Regions from separate parts of the Cytobacillus sp. Hz8 genome, predicted to be linked through region 3. Evidence: riboswitches for the same ligand, from Rfam matches in the RefSeq annotation. Region 3 holds a riboswitch; each other region holds the start of a gene.

Region 1 (8,073 bases), on a different contig from region 3:
GTTAGAATTTCAAAATAAGAATGAAAATAACTAGGTATATCATGTGTAGCCAATATGATGGGTTTTGAAAAAAAATAACCTTGGAAATAGTCGTAGCCTCTATTTTTCGCAGCAATAAATTCATACTCAGTTTCTATTTTTTCAGCGAGTAATTTAATATTTGATTTTAAACCTAGTTCTTCTATAGGTCGCCTCATTTCTTCTGTAGTTTGCATAAAATCAACCTTAATAATATCGGCAAATTGTATTATTTGATAGGAAAATGGATTGTTTTTATTCAAGATAAAATCATCAAGAGCAATTCGATATCCTAATTCCTTTAGTTCTTTACATATATCTAAAATCTCCTGATTGAACTCAACTGTCTCTAAAATTTCTACAACAATCTCATGTGGTCTGAAATAAGTTGGAAGTTTTAATTGAAGCAATTTCTCAGTAAAATTAATAAAACATGGCTTACTATTCATAAGTTCATCAATACCAATATTTAAAAAACTATTAATAATGACTTCTGTTGTGGCCTCATCGCCATTGATTTCGGGAAATGTATTTACTCGATTGCTCCGATACAGTAATTCATAAGCAAAAAGTTCTTGATTCTTTGTGAAAATCGGTTGTTTTGCCACAAAAACCTCCATTTTTATAACCTCCGATTAAATCTAGGTAAAAAAATATATAGTAAAATAGTTCTAATAAAAATTCAAGTTTGCAAGTATGCACTAATTGGTGCAAATCTTGTTTCATTTGGAACAATAAGTATACATCAGTGGTACTAGACGGTGGGTGAAAGTTATTAATCATATTAGACATATTCAACATTAAAGTTAATATTAGGAATAAATATATGATAATTATATCATTCTGCTAATGAGACTTTTGTCATGTGGAATAGATCCATTTACCTACATCCTAACAAATGAGGATTTCAATCAAATTCTAGTAAGCTTTTCAAAAAATCAACTAATATAATCAAAAAGTTACGATACAAACTCGACGAAAGTTGAGGACACAAAGCCATGTGCCTAAAGCAAATATTGCTATGGTTGACAGGTTATCGAATAGCTAAGTTTCTTAAAGGGCTATTCATATTTTTAGTGTCATAATTTATATCTTTGAACTTAGAGAATTGTCTAGCTCCAGCGCCTAGTGTCCTTCGCTCTCCGCCTTACGATAAATCAACATCGAATCGTCTTCGGCTCTTCGTGTTTCCTTATCTCAGATGGAGAACTCCAGGCCAACGCCGCTTAGCAAGGAGTTGGCGCTTTTCTTTAATGACTTGGAAATATTTAACGATATGATACTTTTACTCTTGATTATCCGATATCTTGAGGAGAAATAAAAAACATGAATCGGAGGGGAGATATATGTCGGATCAATTTGTGGATGATTCTATTTTAGAGATTTATATTTTTGAATCTTCGCAGATGCTAGAACAACTTGAAGAAGTGATTTTGAAGTGCGAAGAGGCAGGCGTATATTCAACAGAAATGATAAATGATATTTTTCGTATCATGCATACGATTAAGGGTTCATCCAGTATGATGTCGTTTAACAATATTGCATCACTAGCTCATGTACTTGAGGACTTATTTTCTCTTCTTCGTGAGGAAAAGATGAGAATCGAGGATCATACTCAGCTTACGGACCTCATGCTTGATGGAGTGGATTTTATAAAGGTTGAGATAGAGAAAGTAAAGCACTGTGACCCTGTAGACGGAGATTCTACACAGATAATAGAACAAGCAAATAATTTTTTGAAAAGTTTGAAATTAAGAAGTGCTTATCATGATCAATTAAGCGAACAGGATTCTACTCATGTCACTAATATTGATAAAGAACAAACTAGTAATTCTTCTGCATTAAAAGAGTATGTTGCTACAGTTCGCTTAGAGGATTGTGGGGGAATGGAAGATGTACGTGCATTCCAAATCATTCACCAATTAAAGGAAGAAATTCACGAACTGACATTTACACCAGAAGATTTGGAGACAAATTTTGATACTGTCGATTTGATTCGCCAAAATGGACTTCATCTTTTTATTCATACAGACAAGATATATGAGGAAATGGAAGAGTTGTTTAGTCAAGTTTCCTATGTACAGTCTCTTGAATTAAAGGAAATAGATAAAACTATAATGAGCCCTGTATCAGAGATGTCAGTAGGCGAATCCCCCCAAAAAAATAGTTCAATTAAGGGAAATGGTAGGAATGCAGCCTATCAGTCGAGTTTTTTAAGCGTTAATGTTTTGAAACTGGATGAACTTATGGATTTAGTAGGAGAGCTCGTCATTGCAGAATCGATGGTGACTCAAAATCCTGATCTAGTCGGTCTTGAACTAGAACAATTTACGAAAGCAGCAAGGCATTTAAAGAAGATTACAGATGAAATCCAAGATAAAGTAATGTCAATACGAATGGTACCATTAACGAATACTTTCCAAAAAATGAATCGCATCGTAAGAGATATGAGTAAAAAGCTTCAAAAGGAAGTGCAGTTAGAACTCATTGGTGAAGATACTGAGGTGGATAAAAATATTATTGAACACATCTCAGATCCGCTCATGCACATTGTTCGCAACTCGCTTGACCATGGGATTGAAAGTTGTAAAGAAAGAATGGAAAAAGGAAAACCGAAGTTAGGAACACTGACACTTAAGGCAAAAAATGCTGGAAATGAAGTGTTAATTTTTGTGAGAGATGATGGTCGGGGACTAAATAAAGAAAAACTCATCAATAGAGCAAAAGAGAATCATTTGCTTCATAAAAATGAAAGCGAAATGAGCGATCGGGAAATCTATAATCTTATCTTCTTACCGGGATTCTCTACAAAGGATCAAATCACTGAATTCAGTGGCCGTGGTGTTGGAATGGATGTCGTCACAAAAAACATTGGGACGGTAGGCGGTACTGTGACAATAGATAGCGAGATTGACAAAGGAACCACAATCATCATACGAATTCCCCTTACACTTGCTATTATTGACGGCATGAATATAAGAGTAGGAAAGTCACGTTATACTTTGCCAACAACAGCCATTAAAGAATCGTTCCGTCCAGCAAAAGGGGATATCATCACTGACCCTGAGGGAAATGAGATGATTATGGTTAGAGGACAATGCTATCCTATTCTTCGATTACATGAGTGCTACGGTATTCGAGGAGATGTAACGAACCTAGACGAAGGTGTTTTGATTATGGCAGAACAAGAAGGCAAGTATGTATGCCTTTTTGCAGATGAACTTCTTGGTCAACAGCAGGTCGTTGTTAAATCATTGCCAGATTATATAAAAAAAATAAGTCAGGTGAAAGGCATTACAGGATGCACCTTACTTGGTGATGGTAGCATTAGCCTTATCCTTGATATTTCAGGACTCATAAAGTGAAACTTCCATCAGTGGGGGTTTTCGACGCACAGGACGTCGCGCTTTTAGAGTCTGTCATCCATCCCCCACTGATGGTTAGACACGCAGAGCCTGATTGATTTTTCTAAGGGCTGAAGCCCAAAGAAAAATCTTATTTCACTTATCGCGCTCATAACGCCACGTCCTGTGGCTTCGCCTGACTAGGACCTCCTGTCCGTCGTCGGACCTTTACGGACAGTTGATCTCCCACTTATCTTCTTCGTATTCTCATAATCTTGAAGCGGGAGTCTTACTGTCCGTTAAGAGTGGGATAAAAGGTACTACTAGATAATTAACGAAGGGTGAGAAGAACATGTCAAATGTTTTACAACATGAAGAATATGAGGAAGACAATCAAGTAGATAAGTTTTTGACCTTTGTCTTGGAAAATGAATTTTATGGTATCGATATCAAACACGTTACCGAAATTATTGGAATCCAGCAAATTACCGAAGTTCCAGAGGTACCAGATTATATTCGTGGAATCATCAATCTAAGAGGGAAAATCATTCCAGTTATGGATGTTCGATTACGATTTAAAAAGGATTTTAGAGAATATAATGATCGAACTTGTATTATCGTTATCGATGTGAAGGAATTATCAATCGGCCTCATAGTTGACAGTGTTTCAGAGGTTTTGACGATTGCACCGGAGGAAATTGTGTTACCGCCAGAAATAAATCAGGGTTCAAATAAGTATGTAATGGGAATTGGGAAGGTTGGAAGTGAAGTCAAACTGTTATTAAATTGTGACAAGCTACTACACGATGAAGTTTCAGAACAATTGCTTCATATTTAAACAAACAGGAGGATTCAGTCATGAATTGGTTTTATAATATGAAAATTGGTCGAAAGTTGCTTATAGCGTTCTTAATTGTAGCACTGATAGCTGCTGTAATAGGTACGGTTGGAATTATTAATATGAGAAATATTGATAAGGATTATACAGATATATATGTAAATTACGGGATTTCTACAGGTGATATAGGGAAAGCAGCCATTGAGTTTCAAGATATCCGTGCAACAGTAAGGGATATGGTATTATCAAAGGATGCAAAGGAAGTAGAGGCATATAAAAAGAAAATTGAAGAGAATCAAATGAAGATGGAGCAAGATCTAAAAGCATTTGAAACTAGTGTTCCTGCAAAAACTCGTGACAGCTATAATTCTTTAATAAACGCTCTTGATCAATATAATGGTACATTAGATAAAGTTATTAGTCTTGCAAGTGCAAATAAGATGGAAGAAGCCTACAGGGTTCTGATATCAGAAGGCACTTCTTCCTACAAGGAAGCAAGCAAAGATATTGATCAATTATTTAAGACAAAACGAGAAAATGGAGATAAGAAATCTGCTAATCTATCTGCGGAAACAAACAAAACGATAACAACTGTCATTGTTGTAGTCATTATGGCTGTTTTAGTTGCCATTTTACTTGGATTTTTCATTTCTCGGATGATTAGTAAGCCAATAGAACAAATTGTTCAAGCAGCTGAACAAATTGCAGCTGGAGATCTTGATGTGGAAATTAATATAAAAATGAAAGACGAAATCGGAGCTTTAGCAAATGCATTCCGTAAGATGTGTGACAACCTAAATCAAGTCATGCACGAAGTAAATACAGCAGCTGCACAGGTGGCATCCGGTTCAAGTCAAGTGTCAGAATCTAGTATTTCCCTATCACAGGGCGCTACTGAACAAGCAAGTTCGATTGAAGAATTGACGGCATCGGTAGAAGAAATCTCTTCACAAACAAGATTAAATGCAGACAATGCTAACGAGGCAAATAGATTAGCTATGATGGCAAAAATGCATGCAGTAGAAGGAAATTCTCAAATGAATGAAATGTTAAGAGCCATGGATGATATTAATGTGGCTTCTGAAAGTATTTCAAAGATTATTAAAGTTATTGATGAAATTGCTTTTCAAACGAATATCTTAGCACTTAATGCCGCAGTTGAAGCAGCAAGGGCCGGACAACATGGCAAGGGATTTGCGGTTGTTGCTGAAGAGGTACGCAACTTGGCAGCAAGATCGGCCAATGCTGCAAAGGAAACGACCGATATGATCGAAGGGTCAATTAGAAAAGTAGAAGGCGGAATGGAAATTGCAAATGAAACGGCAGCAGCTTTAGAAAAGATTGTTGAAGGTGTTGCAAAAGTTGCTGATCTTGTGAATGGTATTTCCACTGCTTCGAACGAACAGGCAGCAGGAATCAGTCAAATCAATCAAGGTATACTTCAAGTATCTCAAGTTGTACAGGCTAATTCTGCTACATCAGAAGAAGGTGCTTCTGCAAGTGAAGAATTGTCAAGTCAAGCAGAATTACTGAGAGCTAAGGTTAGCCAATTTAAGCTGAGAAATACTAGCAATGCGGGTTCGTTTGACAGAATGAATGGATTGAATCCAGATGTAATGAATTTGATCAACCAAATGTCGAATCATTCAAAACACCAAGTTGAAAACTCTTATGCGGAAGAAGCTGCATCAAGTCAAAGAAGAATTGTGTTAAGCGACAACGAATTCGGGAAATATTAATAGAATAAAGTGAAACTTCCATCAGTGGGGGGTTTAGACGCACAGGACGTGTTAGTGCAGACGTTGCGATTGACATCGCGCTTTTAGTCTGTCATTCATCCCCCACTTATGGTTAGATGAACTTATCGGACCTTTACGGACAGTTGATCACCCACTTATCTTCTTCGTATTCTCAGAATCTTAAAGTGGGAGTTTGACTGTCCGTTAAGAGTGGGATAAAAAAGGAGAGGGTCTAAAGACTCTCTCTTCCTATGTATAGGTGGTGAAGAAATGATTAGTATTACAGATAAAGAATTTAAACAGCTTGCCGAATTTATAAAGCAAAACTATGGTATCCATTTAAAAGAAAAAAAGAGAGTGATTGTAGAAGGCCGGTTATTTCAGGTATTACAAAAACTGAATTTTACCAATTATACGGATTATTTTCACTACATTTTGGCAGATCAAACGGAAAAGGCAGCTTCAGAATTAGTGGAGAAAATTACGACAAATCATACCTTTTTTATGAGAGAAGTGGAGCATTTTCGATTTTTTCAAGAACAAGTACTTCCTTTTTTAGAACGAACAGTACAAAGCCGTGACTTGAGAATCTGGAGTGCGGGCTGCTCTACCGGTGAAGAACCATATACTCTCGCTATGATTTTAGATGAATATTTTGGTTGGCAAAAGTACAGTTGGGATACAAAAGTGCTTGCAACCGATCTTTCTCAAAAAGTTTTATCCGCTGCTACGAAAGGTATATATCCAAATGAAGCACTTGCTTCTCTTTCTATTAAATGGAAACAAACCTATTTTAAGAATAATGGTGACGGGACTTCAGAGGTAGCTACAAAAATCAAAAATGAAGTCATCTATAGACGATTTAATCTCATGGAGTCGAACTTTCCATTTAAAAAGAAATTTCATGTCATCTTTTGTCGTAACGTCATGATCTATTTTGATCAGAAGACAAAAACAGATCTCGTTAATAAATTTTACAATTTTATGGAGCCGGGTGGTTATCTATTTATCGGGCAATCAGAGACAATAGACCGCGAATCTGTCAACTTTCGCTATGTAATGCCTGCTGTTTATAGAAAAGAGGTAATCATCTAGCAAACGAAAGGAAGATAGTCATATGCACGCACAAAAAAAAATTAGTGTGCTGGTTGTTGATGATTCACTTGTTTTTAGAGAAGTGATTTCACGTGGAATTGAGACAGACCCAAATATTCGAGTAGTTGCAAAAGCAGGAGATCCTTTTGAAGCACGGGATTACATTTTAAAGTATCAACCAGATTTAATGGTTTGTGATATTCAGATGCCAAAGATGAATGGAATTGAATTTATTAGAAGGCTTCTCCCCCAGTATTCGTTGCCAGTTCTTATTGTAAGTACAGCTAATAATGCTGTATTTGATGCGTTAAATGCAGGAGCAGTGGATTTTGTTGGAAAGCCAAATGCAAACTCGCCCGAGGATGTAAAGAATTTTATTATGGATCTAATTCAAAAAATAAAGATGGCTGTCCGTGTTAACGTAAGAAAAGATCATTCTTGTGAAGCACGAGTGATAAAAGAAGTACAATCGGCACCTATGGAAAGAAAAATTATTGCAGTAGGTGCATCTACTGGTGGTACGGAAGCAATATTTCAATTATTGCAGTCTCTTCCTACAAACATCCCGGGAATGGTTGTTGTCCAGCATATTCCTCCGGTCTTCTCAGGAATGCTTGCTCAGCGCCTTGAACAAACTACACCATTCCGTGTTAAGGAAGCACAAACTGGAGATTTTGTAGAGCAAGGGAAGGTATTGATAGCATCAGGAGACAAACACATGAGGGTAAAGAAAGTAGGTTCGAAATTTAAGGTTGAATGTTTTGAAGGAGAAAAGGTAAGTGGGCATTGTCCATCCGTAGATGTATTATTTCATTCGGTAGCAAAGGAAATCGGACAACATGCAGTTGGCGTTATCTTAACAGGGATGGGGTATGATGGGGCAAAGGGGTTACTTTCAATGCGGAGAATGGGTGCTCGAACCATCGGACAGGATGAAGCTTCCTCTGTTGTATATGGGATGCCTAAGGCAGCTTATAATATTGGTGCTGTGGAAAAGCAGGCATCTCTTTCGCGTATCCCACAATTACTCTACTCAATG
Region 2 (8,073 bases), on a different contig from region 3:
TCAGCTGTCATTTGTTTGGTTTTTGCATCTAGGTCCGCAATGAGTTGGTTTAGATCTTGATTGAATTGAGCTGTTACTTTGGCGAAGTAGGATGATTGTTCGCTTAGCTTGCTTTCCACTTCTGCGACTTTTTTATCGATGGACTCTATGCTTGCTCTGAGTTCAGCTGCTTTTTGTTCATCTGTTGTGTTTAAAAGTTGATTTTCTAATTTCGTTTGTTCTAATCTCAATGAATAAATTTGATCAGAACCTTTAACTAATAAAATCTGATGGAAATAGAGGTTTTGTAGCTTGTTTGCTTTTTCCACGGTTTTGTCGATTTCCTTATCAATATTTGCGTTTGTTTTTTCTATTAATTTGAGTGCTTGTTCAGTATCCTTGTTTTCTGCTGCAAAGGCATGAGATGAAATGCCAAATAGAAACAAGAAAGAAAATAATAGAACGATCCCTTTTTTCATCTTTTCTCCTCCAATTATAGTACTTTTCTCTCCTATAATCTTTGATGTTATAAATATACGTTTTTTCTCATTATATACTATTGTTTCTCTATTTTTCTACAAATATCACTTTTTCCAATCCGTCTATTCATTTTCGGCATAAAGAACTAGCTGAACATTTCTTCCTAGGCTTTTTGATCTATACAGAGCCTTATCTGCCTTTCTTTTCAACACTTCTTCGGTTCTTCCGTCCTTAGGATAATTTGACGCCCCAGCGCTAAAGGATACTTTAATCTCTTTTCCAGAAACAGAAACTCCATGATTGCATAAATATTCTTCCAATTGCTTAATAAGGTGATTAATTTTTTCTAGAGAAGAATTGGCCACGATTAGCATAAATTCATCTCCAGCATAACGATAGCCTTTAATATCCTCATCACATAAACTTTTCATTCCTTGAGCTAACTCGATTAAATAGTTGTCTCCTGCTTCATGCCCAAAATGATCATTGATCTCTTTTAAATTATCTGAATCGATCATGATTAAGGCAAGCGGTGTGTCTTGTTGCAAAGCCATGGAAAAATCTTTATGAAATGCACGGAAATTTCCTAGTCCCGTCATTTCATCCATTAACGACATTTCATATATTTTTTTATATAATCTTGCCGTTTCAATGGAGCTTAAGACTTGATTGCCAATAATGAGAAGCAGTTCTTCATGCTCTTTCCGATAGGCGAACTCCTCATGACATTGAGCAGAGATGACTCCCTTTACCTGGTCATCAATAATTAATGGGACAAAAATACAGGTATTACTGACATCTCGACCTACCACTGCATAATCGGGACCTAAATCTTTTTGAGTTGTTGTATGAAGGGTTTTTCTGCTTTTGATTACTCTTGAGGTCATGTTGCTATTATCAACTTGTAAAGGGTTCGGTCTGTATTCAGTCCCTTCATCGACTAAGAAAGGAATATGGATGAGTTGTTCTTGTTCATTATATAGCGCGAAGTAAAAAGCATCAGTGGGCATAACGAGCGATACAAGCTCATAGGCCTTCCTTAGCAGAACATCTTCATTTAAGGTCTTTGCACAGGCTTGAGCGAAGTCTGCTAAAATTCGCAGGTGATTATTCATCCAATTGAGAGATTCTATTTTCTGATTAATCGAAACGACACGCTCTCCCAGCTCATGTATGCCATCAATTCCTGCCGCTTCTGTTTTCTCTTTCAAATGGATCAGTTCAGGATGGTTGGCAGAGAAGTTCACTCTTTCAATATCAGTTAAAATACGATTAAAGCTTGTAATCATTACTTGATTCAATTTCTTACCTTTCATATAATCCACATCCGAAATATTGAATATTCTGACGATAAGATCGTTACTATATTTAGATAATTTTATCATAAAAGGGAATACTCGTGGGGAGTTTTTTTATGGTAGGTTTAGGCAATAGAAAAAGTGAGTTAATAGTCATTTTTCCTTAAAATTTATGGGTCTTTTATCCCTTTTCTCGACAAAAAAGATAGAGTATGATGAGTGTCTAAAAGGTACAATCAGGGAAATCTGGTGTCACAAAGCTATGGGGCTAAGGGAACTTCCTATGCCAGCCAGCTGCCGTTACCAAAAAGGAGGAAAGGTAATGAAATCGACAAAAGGTTACAAAATTTTATCAAGTGCTTTTGCCCTATCTTTAATCTTGGGGACAACCTCTATTGCAAGTGCCAAATCGGTTGACCATGGCAAACAGCCGGTGAAAGTAACGCAATCTCACAAAACTACGGGTGACCAAAAGAAGAACGAAGCAAGCAGCAAGCAAGTAGAAAAGAAAAAGGTTAAGATTCAATCAAAGGTTGGTAAATCAGTAGAAAAACGATTAATTACTTCTGAAACAAGTATTCAGAAAATTACCAAATCAATCAATACCTATTTTCAAGTGAACGATGAAGGAACAGCTGAAAAGGATTTATCCAAATCACTTGCTAATTCCAAATACAATAGCTACAAAGGTAAGCTGAAAGCAGAAATCAACAAGCTAAAAGCTATTGATAAACAGCTTTCCAGCTATAAGAAAAAATATAAATCTTCTACTGCAGAGTTTGATGCCCTAGCAGCAAAATCAAAAGAGCTTCAAACATTGGCGGCAGATGAAATCGAAAGAGTGAAGCTTCTTGCAAAACAAGCTTCTACTCCGGAAACAACAACTCCTGAGACAGGAACAACACCAGATACAGGGACTACGACTCCGGAATCTGGAACAACTACTCCTGAAACAGGGACAACCACACCTGAAACGGGGATAACCACTCCGGATGATGGAACGTCAATCGATAATGGAACAGATAATTCCACTGAAGCAGTGAACTCATAAGAAAAAAGCGGCAAGCGGAATCCAATAGAATGGATGATGCTTGTCGCTTTTTTCTCTTAGATCCTGCGAGCATACCCTCTCCGCATGAAATGCACATTTCTATAAATGCTAGGTCTTCCTTTTTATTTTTTGAGTTAAATTTCATAAAAAAACACCACCCAAGCGAGTGGTGACCCCATACTTAAATAACCGGATAATATTGTTCATATTTCGGGTGACAATAAAACGGCGGCCTTTTTCCAATCGTGGGGAGCAAAAACGGCTGAGGATTGGAGTTGTATAAAACCGCCACCTTTTCATTCGAGTAATTCATTAATAATGCATGAACTTCAGGGCTATAATATTCGTAATTCTGCATTCTTCTTACCTCCTTATCACCTTACTTTATTCATACTTAGTATTTAAGGTGCCAGGCACCCTATTCGAATATTCACATACTGTAACCAAGAGGAAATTTACGAGGAGGATGATCGTATGTCCGAAGTGAATGAAAATAATCAGCAGGATCGAGATTATCAAGAGTACCCGATGCATCCGAATTACGGAAAAATTACGATATATGAAGATGTTGCCATCACTGTTCCTGAGCAGAGACAGCTGCGTCAGCCTGGTGTCGAAGGGGTGATGGTTCCAAGACCAATTATAGAAAATCCTCATTATCAGGGAACAGAGAAGCTTCGCGGAAAGGTTGCACTCATAACTGGTGGGGATAGTGGCATGGGAGCAGCCGCTGCGATTGCTTTTGCCAAGGAGGGCGCTGATGTCGCAATTGCCTATTTAGATGAACATGAGGACGCCAACCGAACGAAAAATCGGATTGAAGAGTTCGGGCAAAGATGCTTATTATTGCCTGGTGACTTACGGGAAAAAGAACAATGTATTCATATCGTTGAAAAAACCGGGCAAACCTTTGGTCATCTTGAGATTCTCTGTAATCATGTAGGTATCCAGTTCCACCAGCTAAGCCTGCTTGACATAAGTGATGAGCAGTTTGATGATACCTTCAAGGTGAATATCTACTCTCATTTTTACACCACACGTGCCGCACTCCCTTATCTCAAAGCCGGCAGCTCAATTATTAATACAGCCTCGGTCGTCGCGTTCTACGGAAATGATCAGTTGATTGATTACACTGCAACTAAAGCCGCCATTGTTGGCTTCACGCGAGCTCTCGCCAATAATCTTGTAAAGGATGGAATTCGTGTCAATGCGATTGCCCCTGGACGATTTTGGACCCCGCTTATTCCATCAAGCTTTTCTCCAGACCAAGTCACCCTTGCTGGAAATCCCATGGATCGCCAAGGCCAGCCATTTGAAATAGCCCCCACTTTCGTTTACCTCGCCTCAGATGATTCCCGATTCGTCACCGGGCAAACACTGCATGTAAATGGCGGGCAAGTGATGTCATCATGAAAAAGGACATTGGCTTCGGTCTTTGTCTTTTTTTGTTTTGGGGGATTCGATAGCGTGTGCAACTTTTGATGTGCAATTCTTTATGAAACGCTGTTTTAGCAAAGCTTGTTGTTTTTTCGAACTGAATTCATTTTAATTTTTTACGGAGGGCTTTTGAATTGGACTTAATTGTTTTGAAATTTGGTCAAAAAAGGGAATGAACCTGATTATCGTGGATTTTGTTCGCGAAAACAGCCAATTTATTTACAATCGCCCTTTTTACTCGTAAAAACGACCAATCAAAAAGAAAGCAAGGGCACGATCTCCCTTACTTTCCCATCCTTATTTCAAAGGACATATCCTTACTCCCCGGCTACCATTTTCTCGGGCTCACCATTTGATCCAAAGCGCTCTTCTTCAATTTCTTTTAATGTCTTGCCTTTTGTATTTGGCGCTAAGAGAATTCCGATGATACTATGAATGACAAGGAAGGTGATCATCACAATACCAGCAACTTTAAATCCTAGTGAGTCCATGACTGTTGGTAATAGGAATGACCAAATGGCGATACCGAAACGGACTAAGAAGTACATAAGACCTTGTGCGCCTGCGCGATATCTGGTTGGGAACAATTCGCTTGCCCATAGCCCATAGAATGCTTGAGCGCCAAAGCCGGCTGCGCTTCCCCAAAGGATGACGAATGCGAATAGGGAGAACCAATTCATTCCGGCGAAGGTTAAGATTAACCAAGCGGCAACACCCATGACCGCTCCTAATCCGAATAGGAAACGACGGCTATATTTGTCTGCAAGTTTCATAAAGACTACGTAGGTGGTTAAAACGGTTAAGCCCCATAAAAATGCTTGTAAGAGATTTGCTTGTGTATTCGTTAAACCACCGACATTTTCATAAATATAAGGCATAAAATATCCCATGGCTCCAGCTGTTAAATTCCAGAAAAGATAGATTCCGATTAAAAGGAAAAGTGCTTCACGATTCGGTTTGAGGCTGAATAATTGTTTGATCGTACCTTGGGATGCTTTTCCTGCTTTTCTTGCTCTTTCTTCCTTTTCTTTTCCTTCTTTCCAAATAGCAGATTCTGATAAACCTTGACGAATATACCAGGTAATGAATGCAATTACTAATAAATGAAGAAAAATAATTCGGCTTCCTAATAAACCTAGTGGTGCTAATAAAACAGCGAGAATAAATGTAATCATTGGACCAATGGACCAAGCTAATTGTGCGGTGCCGACGTGGGCTGCCCGCTTATCTGAAGGAGCCTCTTCCGCTATATAGGTCCATGAAGCCGGTACACCTGCTCCTACTGAAATTCCAGTGATAATCGTACCGATTAAGAGCATCGGGAAATTGACAGATAGGGCGATTAAAAGGACACCAGCCATATAGGCAAGCAAATCATAAGCATAAATAAATTTCCGCCCATATTTATCACACAAATGACCACCAAATAAAGCTCCAATCGCAGCTCCAAAGGCATTTGCACTTAAAGCACTTAACAATCCAATAGCGGTACTATCTAAATGAAGATAGGTTTGCCAAAGCGTTAAGCTACTTGCAGCTGCAATGATCGACCCTGCTTCGATATAGTTTGCCATCGCGACAGAAATTGTAGCTTTCCACCCAGTAGTTTTTTTACTTCCAAACTTAGCCATTTCTTATCCTCCTAATAATGATAATGGTGATCCTGAATAAAACTATCAGAAAGCGGTTTCAATCTTTTGTCTAATAACTGTTGTATTTAACCTTTTCTGCCCGCCCTACTATATAGGGCGGATAGATAGGAAATTAAGCTAGATAAAACACATCTTTTAAATCAATCGAAACAGGGCTATTGTCCGGGTTGGTTTCCATAATGGGCTCCATATAAGCCCACCACTTTTTGCAAATATCAGTATCAGCCATTTGGGCGTATTTTTCTTCATCTTCTACCTCTAAGTAGGCAAATAGGCGGCCTGTTTCTTCATCAAGGAAAATGGAATAATTGTGCGCGCCGTGGGTCTTTAACTCTGTGACCATTTCCGGCCAAATTTCATTATGACGCTTTTTGTATTCCTCATAGCAATCTTTGTAGACAAACATAATGCTCGCTTTTCGAATCACTTTTGCTCCCCCCAAGGAATGTTAGTTTGTTACTTTGCTAATTGCGAGAATTCCTTCTCTTGGAACGACTCCAAATGCATCTGCCAAGTCCTGTAATTGTTGATCGGTAATCGTTTGCTTCACCTCTCCTTGAGCACAGACAATCGTATAAATTTGGGCCGCTTTTTCTGCGGTTTCAATTAAGCCAAAGGTTTCATCCATGCTGGTTCCCGCTCCGAAGATTCCGTGATGTGGCCAGATTACTAGGCGAACATCCCGCATTTTTTTCGCCGTTATCTCTCCAATCGCATCAGTGCCTGGCACCATCCAAGGAACCACACCAACGCCTTCCGGGAAAACGACGATGCATTCTGTTGACATTTGCCATAGGGTTTTGGAAAAGATACGCTCATCTAATGAATGTGTATAGGTCATGCCAATAATATTGCTAGCGTGACAATGGATAATGATTCGATGGTTCGGATCCACCTTTAAACGTTCAATATGTCCCATCAAATGAGAAGGTAGCTCGCTCGTTGGCGTGCCCCCATCTTCAAAGCCCCACAAAACATCAACTGACTGACCATCATCTGTTACGCGAATTAAACCTAGATTAATAGATGGCGCATCGATCACATTTTTAAAATACTTTCCGGAACCGGTGACAATAAAGTATTTTCCTGCTAATGCAGATCCATCAAATTTGGTTGGCAAGGTTCTTTTTACTTCATGAATATCAAGATAAGGTGTTACCTCTTCCTCTTTTAATAGATAGCTAATATTTCCTCCGTTGCGCTCATCCCAGCCCAAGCGGTAAAGATTTGCGGTTGTTTTAGCCATTTCTTGAATGAATGGCGCTGTTAGAATATCTCGTTTTTCGCTCATTTTCATTACCCCTTAGTTTCTGTTTCGCAAAACTTCTTCTTCATATTTTCTTACCTGAGCTAACCAATCTTCCCGAACCGGAACTCCGAGGGAAGCGCAGTAGTAATCCCAAATGGCTCCAAATGGATAGCTTTTGAATTCCTCTCTAAGGGCAAGTCGTGTTGTGAAATCCCCTTTTAATTCAATCTCCTTCAGCTGCTCAATTGGCTCCAAGTATGCCTTGAGCAATGCTTTAATCATATTGCGTGCCCCGATTACCCATGCAGCGACACGATTGATGCTCGCGTCGAAGAAATCAAGACCAATATGAGTTTTATCTAAAAGATTATTAACAACAAGTTCTTTTGCAATTTCCTGAAGCTCATCATCTAGAATCACGACATGGTCACTATCCCAGCGAACCGGGCGACTGACATGTAGAAGCATACCTTTACTAAATAAGGAAATAGCAGATAATTTATTGGATACCACTTCGGTTGGATGGAAGTGCCCGGCATCTAAGCAGATGAGCTTATCTCGAGTAAGCCCATATCCCATGTAAAATTCATGAGAACCAACCACATAAGCTTCAGAACCAATGCCAAATACCTTACTTTCGATGGCATCAAGGTTGTACTCCGAATCGATTTCCTCTTTAAAAATTTCATCTAAAGATTCTTCTAATCTCTTTCTAGGAGCAAGTCGATCAACGGGATTATCCTTGTAGCCATCTGGAATCCAGACATTTGTCACACAGGTTTGGCCAGTTTCTCTTCCAAAGTATTCGCCGATTTTGCGTGAACGTTTGCAATGCTCAATCCAGAAATCCCGGATTTCCTTATTCGGATGACTGAGGGTAAAACCGTCTTCTGATTTTGGATGGGAGAAAAGAGTGGGGTTGAAGTC
Region 3 (8,073 bases):
ATTGTTCCGCTTATTGTTGGCGGCTCGCTCGGAATGAAGGGTGAACAGCTTACTTATTTAGTGTCCATTGATATTTTAATGTGTGGAATCGCCACGATTTTACAAGTATGGCGCAATAAATTTTTCGGCATTGGACTTCCGGTCGTTTTAGGATGTACTTTCACAGCTGTTGGTCCAATGATTGCCATTGGCGGTAAATACGGTCTTTCTGCTATCTACGGCTCGATTTTAATTTCAGGAATATTTGTTGTCTTAATTGCGAAATACTTTTCTAAGCTCGTAAAATTTTTCCCACCAATCGTAACAGGATCCGTGGTAACGATTATCGGAATTACCTTAATCCCTGTCGCTATGAATGATATGGCTGGCGGTCAAGGAGCCCCGGATTTCGGCTCCATGAGCAATATTGCTTTAGCATTTGGAACTTTATTTATTATTATTGTGCTTTATCGCTTTTTTGATGGTTTTATTCGTTCCATTTCCATCTTGCTTGGACTTTTAGCAGGAACCCTCATCGCCTTTTTCATGGGGAAAGTGGATTTTTCATCTGTTCTCGATGCGTCATGGTTCCATATGGTAAGACCATTCTATTTCGGGACACCAACATTCGAAATCACCCCCATTATCACAATGGTTCTTGTGGCATTAGTTAGCTTAGTAGAATCTACCGGTGTGTATTTTGCCTTAGGAGATATTTGTGAAAAAGAAGTCAATGAGAAGGACTTAGCAAACGGCTATCGTGCAGAGGGTCTTGCTAGCATTTTCGGAGCACTCTTTAATTCCTTTCCGTACACAACCTATTCACAAAACGTCGGACTTCTGCAATTGACGGGCGTTAAAGCAAAGAGCGTCATCTACACGATGGGTGGAATCCTCATTTTACTAGGATTTATTCCAAAAATTGGCGCTCTCACAACTGTTATTCCATCCTCTGTTCTGGGTGGAGCGATGGTCGCCATGTTCGGCATGGTTGTCGCCTACGGAATCAAAATGCTTAGTCAAGTTGATTTCTCATCACAAGAAAATCTATTAATCATTGCTTGCTCCGTCGGCATGGGCCTTGGCGTCACCGTCGTCCCTGACTTATTCCACGGAATGCCTGCAAGCATCCGCATCCTAACAGATAACGGAATCGTTGCCGGCAGCCTAACCGCTATCGTTTTAAATGTTATTTTCAATGTTTTTAAAACCAATAAACAAGGAAATTCCGTTGCGGTAAAGGGACAGCGGGTTTCTTGATCAGTTGAATAAAGGGTACGCGCACGTTGGGGACTCTCCTAATCTAGGAGGGTCTCTTTTTTTGTTAGGAAAGGTTTTAGTGGGGAAATGTGTATGTTTTTTGAAAAAGTTGAGAGCGGAAAAGTTACGATTGATAAAACCGTTTTCTCCACAATTATGCAATTTAAAAAAACGCTGTTTTCTTAAAGATTGTTGTTTTTTGAAACAATATTTCAAACTCTTTTGAAGCATCTAACTTAGACTGGACTGCTTTGGCAGCACTTTCGGATTCAATGGTGTTGCTATTTATCTAAATAGAAGGCGTGGATCTGATTATTCGCGAAAATCGAATTTTATTCGCGAAATCCAAAGTTTATTCGCGATTTCGAAAAAATGCTCGCGATATTCATGAAATGCTCGCGAAAAATTTAGGCTGTTTGCGAAAAATCGAATTTACTCGCGAAAAGGAGGCAACATTATTTTTCAGGTCACCAATCCTAAGCTCAATTAGCTTACAATTCCCATATCTATGCTCAGATGAATAGGCTCCCGAATCTGTCAATTTATCCAGCGGTGTCTGAAGGAGACTCTAACCTAATTTATTCAAGAGCAACAAAGTATACGAAAAGAGCTTAAAAAAAGAGGAGTGATGATTCATCACTCCTCTAACCTATCCAATTTCACTACACTCATTTTCCATCATCATTCTCCACAATATGTTTAAGCATGGACAATTTATTATTCCAAAATTGCTCGTAGTAGGAAAGCCATTGCTTCAGTTCCGTTAACGGTTCGGGATGAAGTAGATAAATCTTTTCCCGCCCTACTTTTTGGCCTTTTACCAATTCAGCCTCTGAAAGAATTTGCAGATGCTTGACAATGGCGGTACGGCTCATAGAAAAATGAGAAGTGATTTCGGATATCGGTAATGCTTTTTGAGAAAGCAGCTGGAGAACTTCCCTGCGAGTGGGGTCAGCAATCGCTTGAAACACATCATGCTTGATGGCTGACACTTATCCTTCCACAACCTTTCGCAGTGCAACATGAACAATCTTCTCCCAACCGCCATTCATATTATTGCGAACATCAATCGTTTTGAGGTTAGCCTTTGGAATCATGGCATCTGGTTCTTTCCAGCCACCATGAATTACGGTAAATTCCGTTTTATCTCCTAGATCTTTTAATAAGAATGAAACAACCCAGCCATCTGTATCCCATGAAAAGGAAAGCTTGTTTGGTTCATCGATTTCTAATACCTTACATGGAGATGGACCAAAAGGGGATTGAATATGAAATTCGTATCCTTCCGTTGCCACAAAATCATTCGGCATGAACCATGACTCGATTGCCTTAGAAGTGGAAACCGTGTTCCATACTTTTTGAATGGGTGCTTCTAAGACGATTGTTTGTTTAATATCTTGTACAGTTTCCATAGATAATCTCCTTTATTGTGAGGTAAAATGAAACTATTTGGTGTTACTTTTGGTATCATATAACACCATTTGTTTATATGTCAAATAAAATCCCGTTAAATAGAACCATTATTTTGTAAAAAAATGGTCGATATGTCCTAATTTTGCTGTAATTTGTTGAATTTTGTAAAAAAAAAGGTTAACATTACTTATGTTTAAAGATTGAATAAATGATAAAGGCAAACTATTCCGAAAGGATAGGACGCAAAGCTCGTGGGTCTAAGGTATTTACTTGAAACTATGATCGCCAGGTTACCATGATGAGTAAATCGATTATACTTCAATTTGGCTATTCTATTCTATTAGAATGGCCTTTTTTATTGTGCCCATGTTGTGACAAATCATTTCTTTTGAATTTTATTAACGAAAGGATTGGCTAGATTGAAAAAGGCGTGGAACAGTGAGGAAATTGATTATTTAAAGGAATACATAGGAATGCATAAACTAACAACAATCGCTAAAAATATGAATCGTTCCTATGAGTCAGTAAGGATTAAGATGAATCGTTTAGGAATATCTAATACGAAAGCACAAACAGGATTGCTAACAATTGGAGAGTTAGCTACCTGTTTGAATATAGATAGGACGATTATCAAAGGATGGATTGAACGGCATGGGTTGCTATGTGTGAAAAAAGTGACTAGAAAGTCAAAGTGTTTTTATTTTATCGAAACAGCATATTTTTGGGATTGGGCTGAACAGCATAAAGATAAAGTCCAGTTTTCGAAAATTGAATCATACACCTTACTGCCTGAGCCTGATTGGGTTGCAGTTGAAAGGGAAAAAGAAATACAGAATCAAATTGTTAAAAAGCGGCCTTATAAGACTTGGACCCTTAAAGATGAAAAGCAGATTATATGTTTGCGGAATAGGGGCTTAACTTATGCTGAAATTGGAGAAGCAATGAATCGAAGCGCAATTAGTATTGCGCGTAGAATCAAAAGAATTTCAAATTAATTCTTAATACTAGGGAACGAGAAGATAAAAATTATGATTTATAAATAAGATACATATTTCGGAAATAAAAAAAACATATGAAAAAAAGTGGCAGGCACCGATCTAATTTATTGAATGGTGTCTGTCACTTTTATGTCAATATTTTTAGAAAAAAAGCGCTTGCAATAGTCAAAAAAATTAGTTATCTTAAAGCTATAACTTAACGTGTTAACCGGTTATGACGTTATAGTTATAACATAAAAAGGCTAATAAATTCGTTAAGGAGTGAAAAAATGAGTGTTCCCAAATACCTCATAATCATCAACGATATAAAGGAACAAATCAACAAAGGTGTTTTTAAACCAGGAGAAAAAATTTATTCGGAAGGGGAGTTGAAGCAAAAGTACAATGTCAGTAATACGACAGTTGTCCGTGCATTACAGGAATTAGTGAGAGATGGTATGGTAAACCGGATTCAAGGGAAGGGCACCTATGTTAGTAAATCAATCCTGAATAAAGAAGTGATTTTTAACGAGTATTCCCATTTCCCTAATAATGAATCGAGGAGTTTTAATTCTAAGGATAAGCTATGTGATGAGAGGACCGAGGTTATTTCTATTAATGAAATAAGAGATGAGCGAATTGCTAAAAAGCTCCAAATTTCATCGGATCAGGAAATTATTCACTTTGAAAGGATTCGTTATGTTGATGACATACCTTGGGCAATCCAAAATAACTACATTTCAAAGGATTGGTTAATGAATGTAGACCTTTCAAATTATGAAAAATTTTCATCGCTATCAGAAAGAATCAATGAAATTTGTGGGGTCAATATTCTAAATGAAGCTATGAAAGAGACAATTAAGGTCAAATTCCCTGTGTCAGAGAATATCAGTGGAAAATTACAACTTGAAAATAGTCCAGTCTACCGAATTGAACGCATCACGTTTGTTGCTGATCATACCCCTTTTGAATATGTTGATAGTTATGTTCGTCATAATTACTACTTCATTGAAATCGAAAAGAAAAAGCAATAAAAGGAGCAAAAATATGCAGTTTATTATAGCCTCCCATGGCCGGTATGCGATTGAAGCAAGAAATAGCTGTCAAATGATTACTGGTCTAACGGAAAAAATCCATCCTATTGCTTTTACTGAGAGCATGGGCTTGGAGGATGTTGTATGTCAATATGAAGAACTTATTAAAAAGTACACCGATGACAGCATAACCATAATTGTTGACATTTTAGGCGGCACCCCATGTAATGCTGCAATTATTGTTGCAAACAAATATGAAAACATCACGATTGTAGCAGGATTATCATTAGCTATACTAATACCTCTTAGTCTAGGCGAAAGTCTTGAAGAGACGATTTTGAGTATGAAAGAAAATACGAAAATAGTAACCACTGAAAAAAGTCTTTTACAAAATGAAGATGGAGAGGAAGAGGATTGATGGCGAAGAGCGGAATCGTTCACGTTAGGGTTGATGAAAGAATGATTCATGGGCAGGTTGCTACGATGTGGACTAATTCAATAAAGGCAACACGCATTATGATCGTTGATGATGCAGTAGTCAAAAATGATATGGAGAAAATGGCTCTAAAGACTGCTGTTCCCTCAGGTGTAAAGTTAAGTATCTTAACTGCAGCAGGAGCTATTAGAAATATTTTAGCGGAGAAATACACAGATCAAAGAGTATTTTTGATCGTTAAATCCCCTGCAGCTTTACGCGCATTAGTGGAAGGCGGAGTTGAATTACCTCAAATTAATGTTGGAAATATGTCTACAAAATCAGGATCAAAGAAAGTCAAAAAGTCAGTAAGTGTAACGGATAAAGATATTGAAGACTTTAAATTTTTGGCAGAGAAGGGTATTAAAATCACCGCACAAATGGTCCCATCCGAAGACTCAATGGATTTTATGAAGCTTATCTAAGATGGAAAGAAACCTAGACTGGGGGAATAATAATGGATTTAGCAGTTTGGCAAATTATAATATTAGTGATTTTAGCTTTTTTCTCCATCCTTGATTCTCTAACACTAAATATTGGGTGTCAATATCCCGTTATAATTGGCACATTCACTGGTCTAATAATGGGCGACATTACTCTTGGATTAGCCATTGGTGCGACATTGCAATTGATGGTTCTTGGTGTAGGTACTTATGGAGGCGCTTCCATACCGGATTTCACTACCGGGGCCATCGTGGGTACTGCATTTGCGGCAATGTCACATCAAAATGCAGAATTCGCCATCGGAATTGCTGTTCCAGTAGGACTACTTATGGTTCAATTAGATGTTTTGGCTCGTTTTACAAATACATTCTTTCTCCATCGTGTCGATAAAAATATAGCTATGAATAATATCGCAGGTGTAAGACGAAATGTCCTGTTAGGTGCACTGCCTTGGGGGCTTTCCCGTGCGATTCCGGTTTTCATTATGCTCGTTTTTGGTAAAAAAATTGTGGATTTTATCGTAAACGAAATGCCTGATTGGCTTATGGGAGGTTTAAAAGTATCAGGCGGAATTTTACCGGTAGTCGGGATTGCCATTTTACTAAGATATTTACCAACCAACAAATTTGTTGCGTATCTCATTATTGGTTTTGTAGCAGCAGCTTATTTGAAAGTTCCGATGCTTGGTGTTGCATTAATCGGTTTAGCTCTTGCCATTATTTTCTTTAAACAAAACTTCAACAAACAAGTGGTATTAGCTGGAAACTCTACTACAAATATGATGGGAGTGGAAAATGAGGATGGAGAATATGAAGACTGAAACTGAAAACATGAATCCCGGCATCCTAAGTAAACGAGATTTACTTGCAGCAAATATTCGCTGGCTCTTATGCAGTCAAATCTGTTGGAATTATGAACGTATGATGTCTACTGGTTATCTTTATAGTATTTTGCCAACCTTGAAGAAGCTATACAAAAAAGATGAGGATCTTAAAGAAATGATGGACATGCACAATCAATTCTTTAATACAAACCCTATGGTGGGTGGACTTATTCTTGGGATGGATATGGCGATTGAGGAACGAGAACAAAAAGCATCTAAAGAAGTGGTTGCGGGGTTAAAAACCGGATTAATGGGACCATTTGCAGGAGTAGGAGATACTATTTTCGGAGTAATTATTCCAACCATTTTTGGTTCTATTGCTTCTTATATGGCTCTAAAAGGAAATGGGACAGGAGTATTAATTTGGGTCCTTGTTAATATCTTGATTGTAGGTCTTCGCTTTACGCTGCTTCCTATTGGATATAAACAAGGCGCTAAATTAGTTAATGAATTTGCCAATCGGTTAAATGCATTAACAGAAGCAGCTGTGTTGCTCGGAATTACAGTCGTAGGTGCTCTGATCCCAACAGTGGTTAACGCAAAGGTACCTTTAGTCTATAAATCTGGGGAAGTCTCTTTGAAAATTCAAGACATGTTGGATCAAATCATGCCATCACTTGTACCGATTTTGTTAGTCGGCTTGATTTATATGTTGCTTGGTAGGAAAAAGATGAATTCAACAAAGGCAATCCTATTTGTAATGGTATTAGGTATCGTTTTATATAATCTAAAGATTTTAGGATAAAAGGTTAGTCAATCATCTAGTAAGAAACTACAAAATGTATGGAGGGCAAAATCATGGGACTAGAATTTTTCGACAAAGCACGAGAATTAACAGATAAATTAGAGAGAACTCAAGCAGAAAATATTCATAAGGCGGCACAGATTGTTGCAGAGGGAATTATGAATGGAGGAATCACGCAAGCTTTTGGCAGCGGACATTCCTATGCAGCAGCAATTGAAGTAAGTGGAAGAGCGGGAGGGTTAATTTCATCAAAGGTAATTATGGATCCTGCAGGTGGTATGTATGAATCTGTAGAAGGAGTTGGAACACTTTTAACTCATCGTCTTCAAATTAAACCTAATGATGTTTTCTTTCTAATTTCAAACTCCGGTCGTAATCCGATGGGAATTGAATTAGCGAAATGGATAAAAGACCATGGGAATAAATTAATTGTTGTAACTGCACTGGAAGCTTCAAAAAAATCAACATCCCGTCATTCAAGTGGAAAATTACTATATGAATTTGCGGACGTCATCCTTGATAATTGTTCAGAATTTGGAGATGCGGCATTAAACATAGATGGATTAGAAACAAAAGTATGTGGAACATCTTCATTCTCAGCAACATTACTACTTCAACAAACTATTTATGAAGCAATCGAAATAATGATAAAGAACGGTTATAAACCACCTGTATATCAAAGTGCTAATATTGATGGAGGAACGGAGTACAATTTTAAACTAGAAGAGTTATATGCGGATCGAATTTTCCATATTTAATGTAGAAACTAGTAGGGACCTTCCAAGCAATTGGAGGGTTCTTATGTTTTGGTTGGTTTATTTGTTATTAACTATAATAAAATGTGTTGACTTTTATTAAAAATG

Evidence for each region. Region 3 has a riboswitch for cyclic di-GMP ahead of ACE38V_RS21015 (DNA-binding protein). Riboswitches for the same ligand answer to the same signal wherever they lie in the genome.
Region 1: it holds a riboswitch for cyclic di-GMP, as region 3 does, so the genes downstream of both, ACE38V_RS06285 (chemotaxis protein CheW) here and ACE38V_RS21015 (DNA-binding protein) in region 3, are expected to answer to the same signal.
Region 2: it holds a riboswitch for cyclic di-GMP, as region 3 does, so the genes downstream of both, ACE38V_RS20325 (hypothetical protein) here and ACE38V_RS21015 (DNA-binding protein) in region 3, are expected to answer to the same signal.

What each region holds. Positions count from the first base shown of each region.
Region 1 is NZ_JBHKFI010000003.1:247,609-255,681, reverse strand. It holds gene ACE38V_RS06290 (EAL and HDOD domain-containing protein) at 1-638, opposite strand, end outside; cyclic di-GMP riboswitch class I at 974-1,059, shown strand; gene ACE38V_RS06285 (chemotaxis protein CheW) at 1,365-3,383, shown strand; gene ACE38V_RS06280 (chemotaxis protein CheW) at 3,715-4,200, shown strand; gene ACE38V_RS06275 (methyl-accepting chemotaxis protein) at 4,221-5,939, shown strand; gene ACE38V_RS06270 (CheR family methyltransferase) at 6,210-7,034, shown strand; gene ACE38V_RS06265 (protein-glutamate methylesterase/protein-glutamine glutaminase) at 7,057-8,073, shown strand, end outside.
Region 2 is NZ_JBHKFI010000023.1:8,167-16,239, reverse strand. It holds gene ACE38V_RS20335 (hypothetical protein) at 1-458, opposite strand, end outside; gene ACE38V_RS20330 (sensor domain-containing diguanylate cyclase) at 582-1,775, opposite strand; cyclic di-GMP riboswitch class I at 1,977-2,059, shown strand; gene ACE38V_RS20325 (hypothetical protein) at 2,080-2,808, shown strand; gene ACE38V_RS20320 (hypothetical protein) at 2,990-3,166, opposite strand; gene ACE38V_RS20315 (SDR family oxidoreductase) at 3,283-4,221, shown strand; gene ACE38V_RS20310 (MFS transporter) at 4,563-5,876, opposite strand; gene rhaM (L-rhamnose mutarotase) at 6,010-6,324, opposite strand; gene rhaD (rhamnulose-1-phosphate aldolase) at 6,346-7,188, opposite strand; gene rhaA (L-rhamnose isomerase) at 7,201-8,073, opposite strand, start outside.
Region 3 is NZ_JBHKFI010000025.1:361-8,433, reverse strand. It holds gene ACE38V_RS21030 (nucleobase:cation symporter-2 family protein) at 1-1,239, shown strand, start outside; gene ACE38V_RS21025 (ArsR/SmtB family transcription factor) at 1,908-2,231, opposite strand; gene ACE38V_RS21020 (SRPBCC family protein) at 2,232-2,651, opposite strand; cyclic di-GMP riboswitch class I at 2,859-2,950, shown strand; gene ACE38V_RS21015 (DNA-binding protein) at 3,072-3,647, shown strand; gene ACE38V_RS21010 (GntR family transcriptional regulator) at 3,920-4,663, shown strand; gene ACE38V_RS21005 (PTS sugar transporter subunit IIA) at 4,677-5,081, shown strand; gene ACE38V_RS21000 (PTS sugar transporter subunit IIB) at 5,081-5,563, shown strand; gene ACE38V_RS20995 (PTS mannose/fructose/sorbose/N-acetylgalactosamine transporter subunit IIC) at 5,596-6,402, shown strand; gene ACE38V_RS20990 (PTS system mannose/fructose/sorbose family transporter subunit IID) at 6,377-7,210, shown strand; gene ACE38V_RS20985 (SIS domain-containing protein) at 7,264-7,968, shown strand.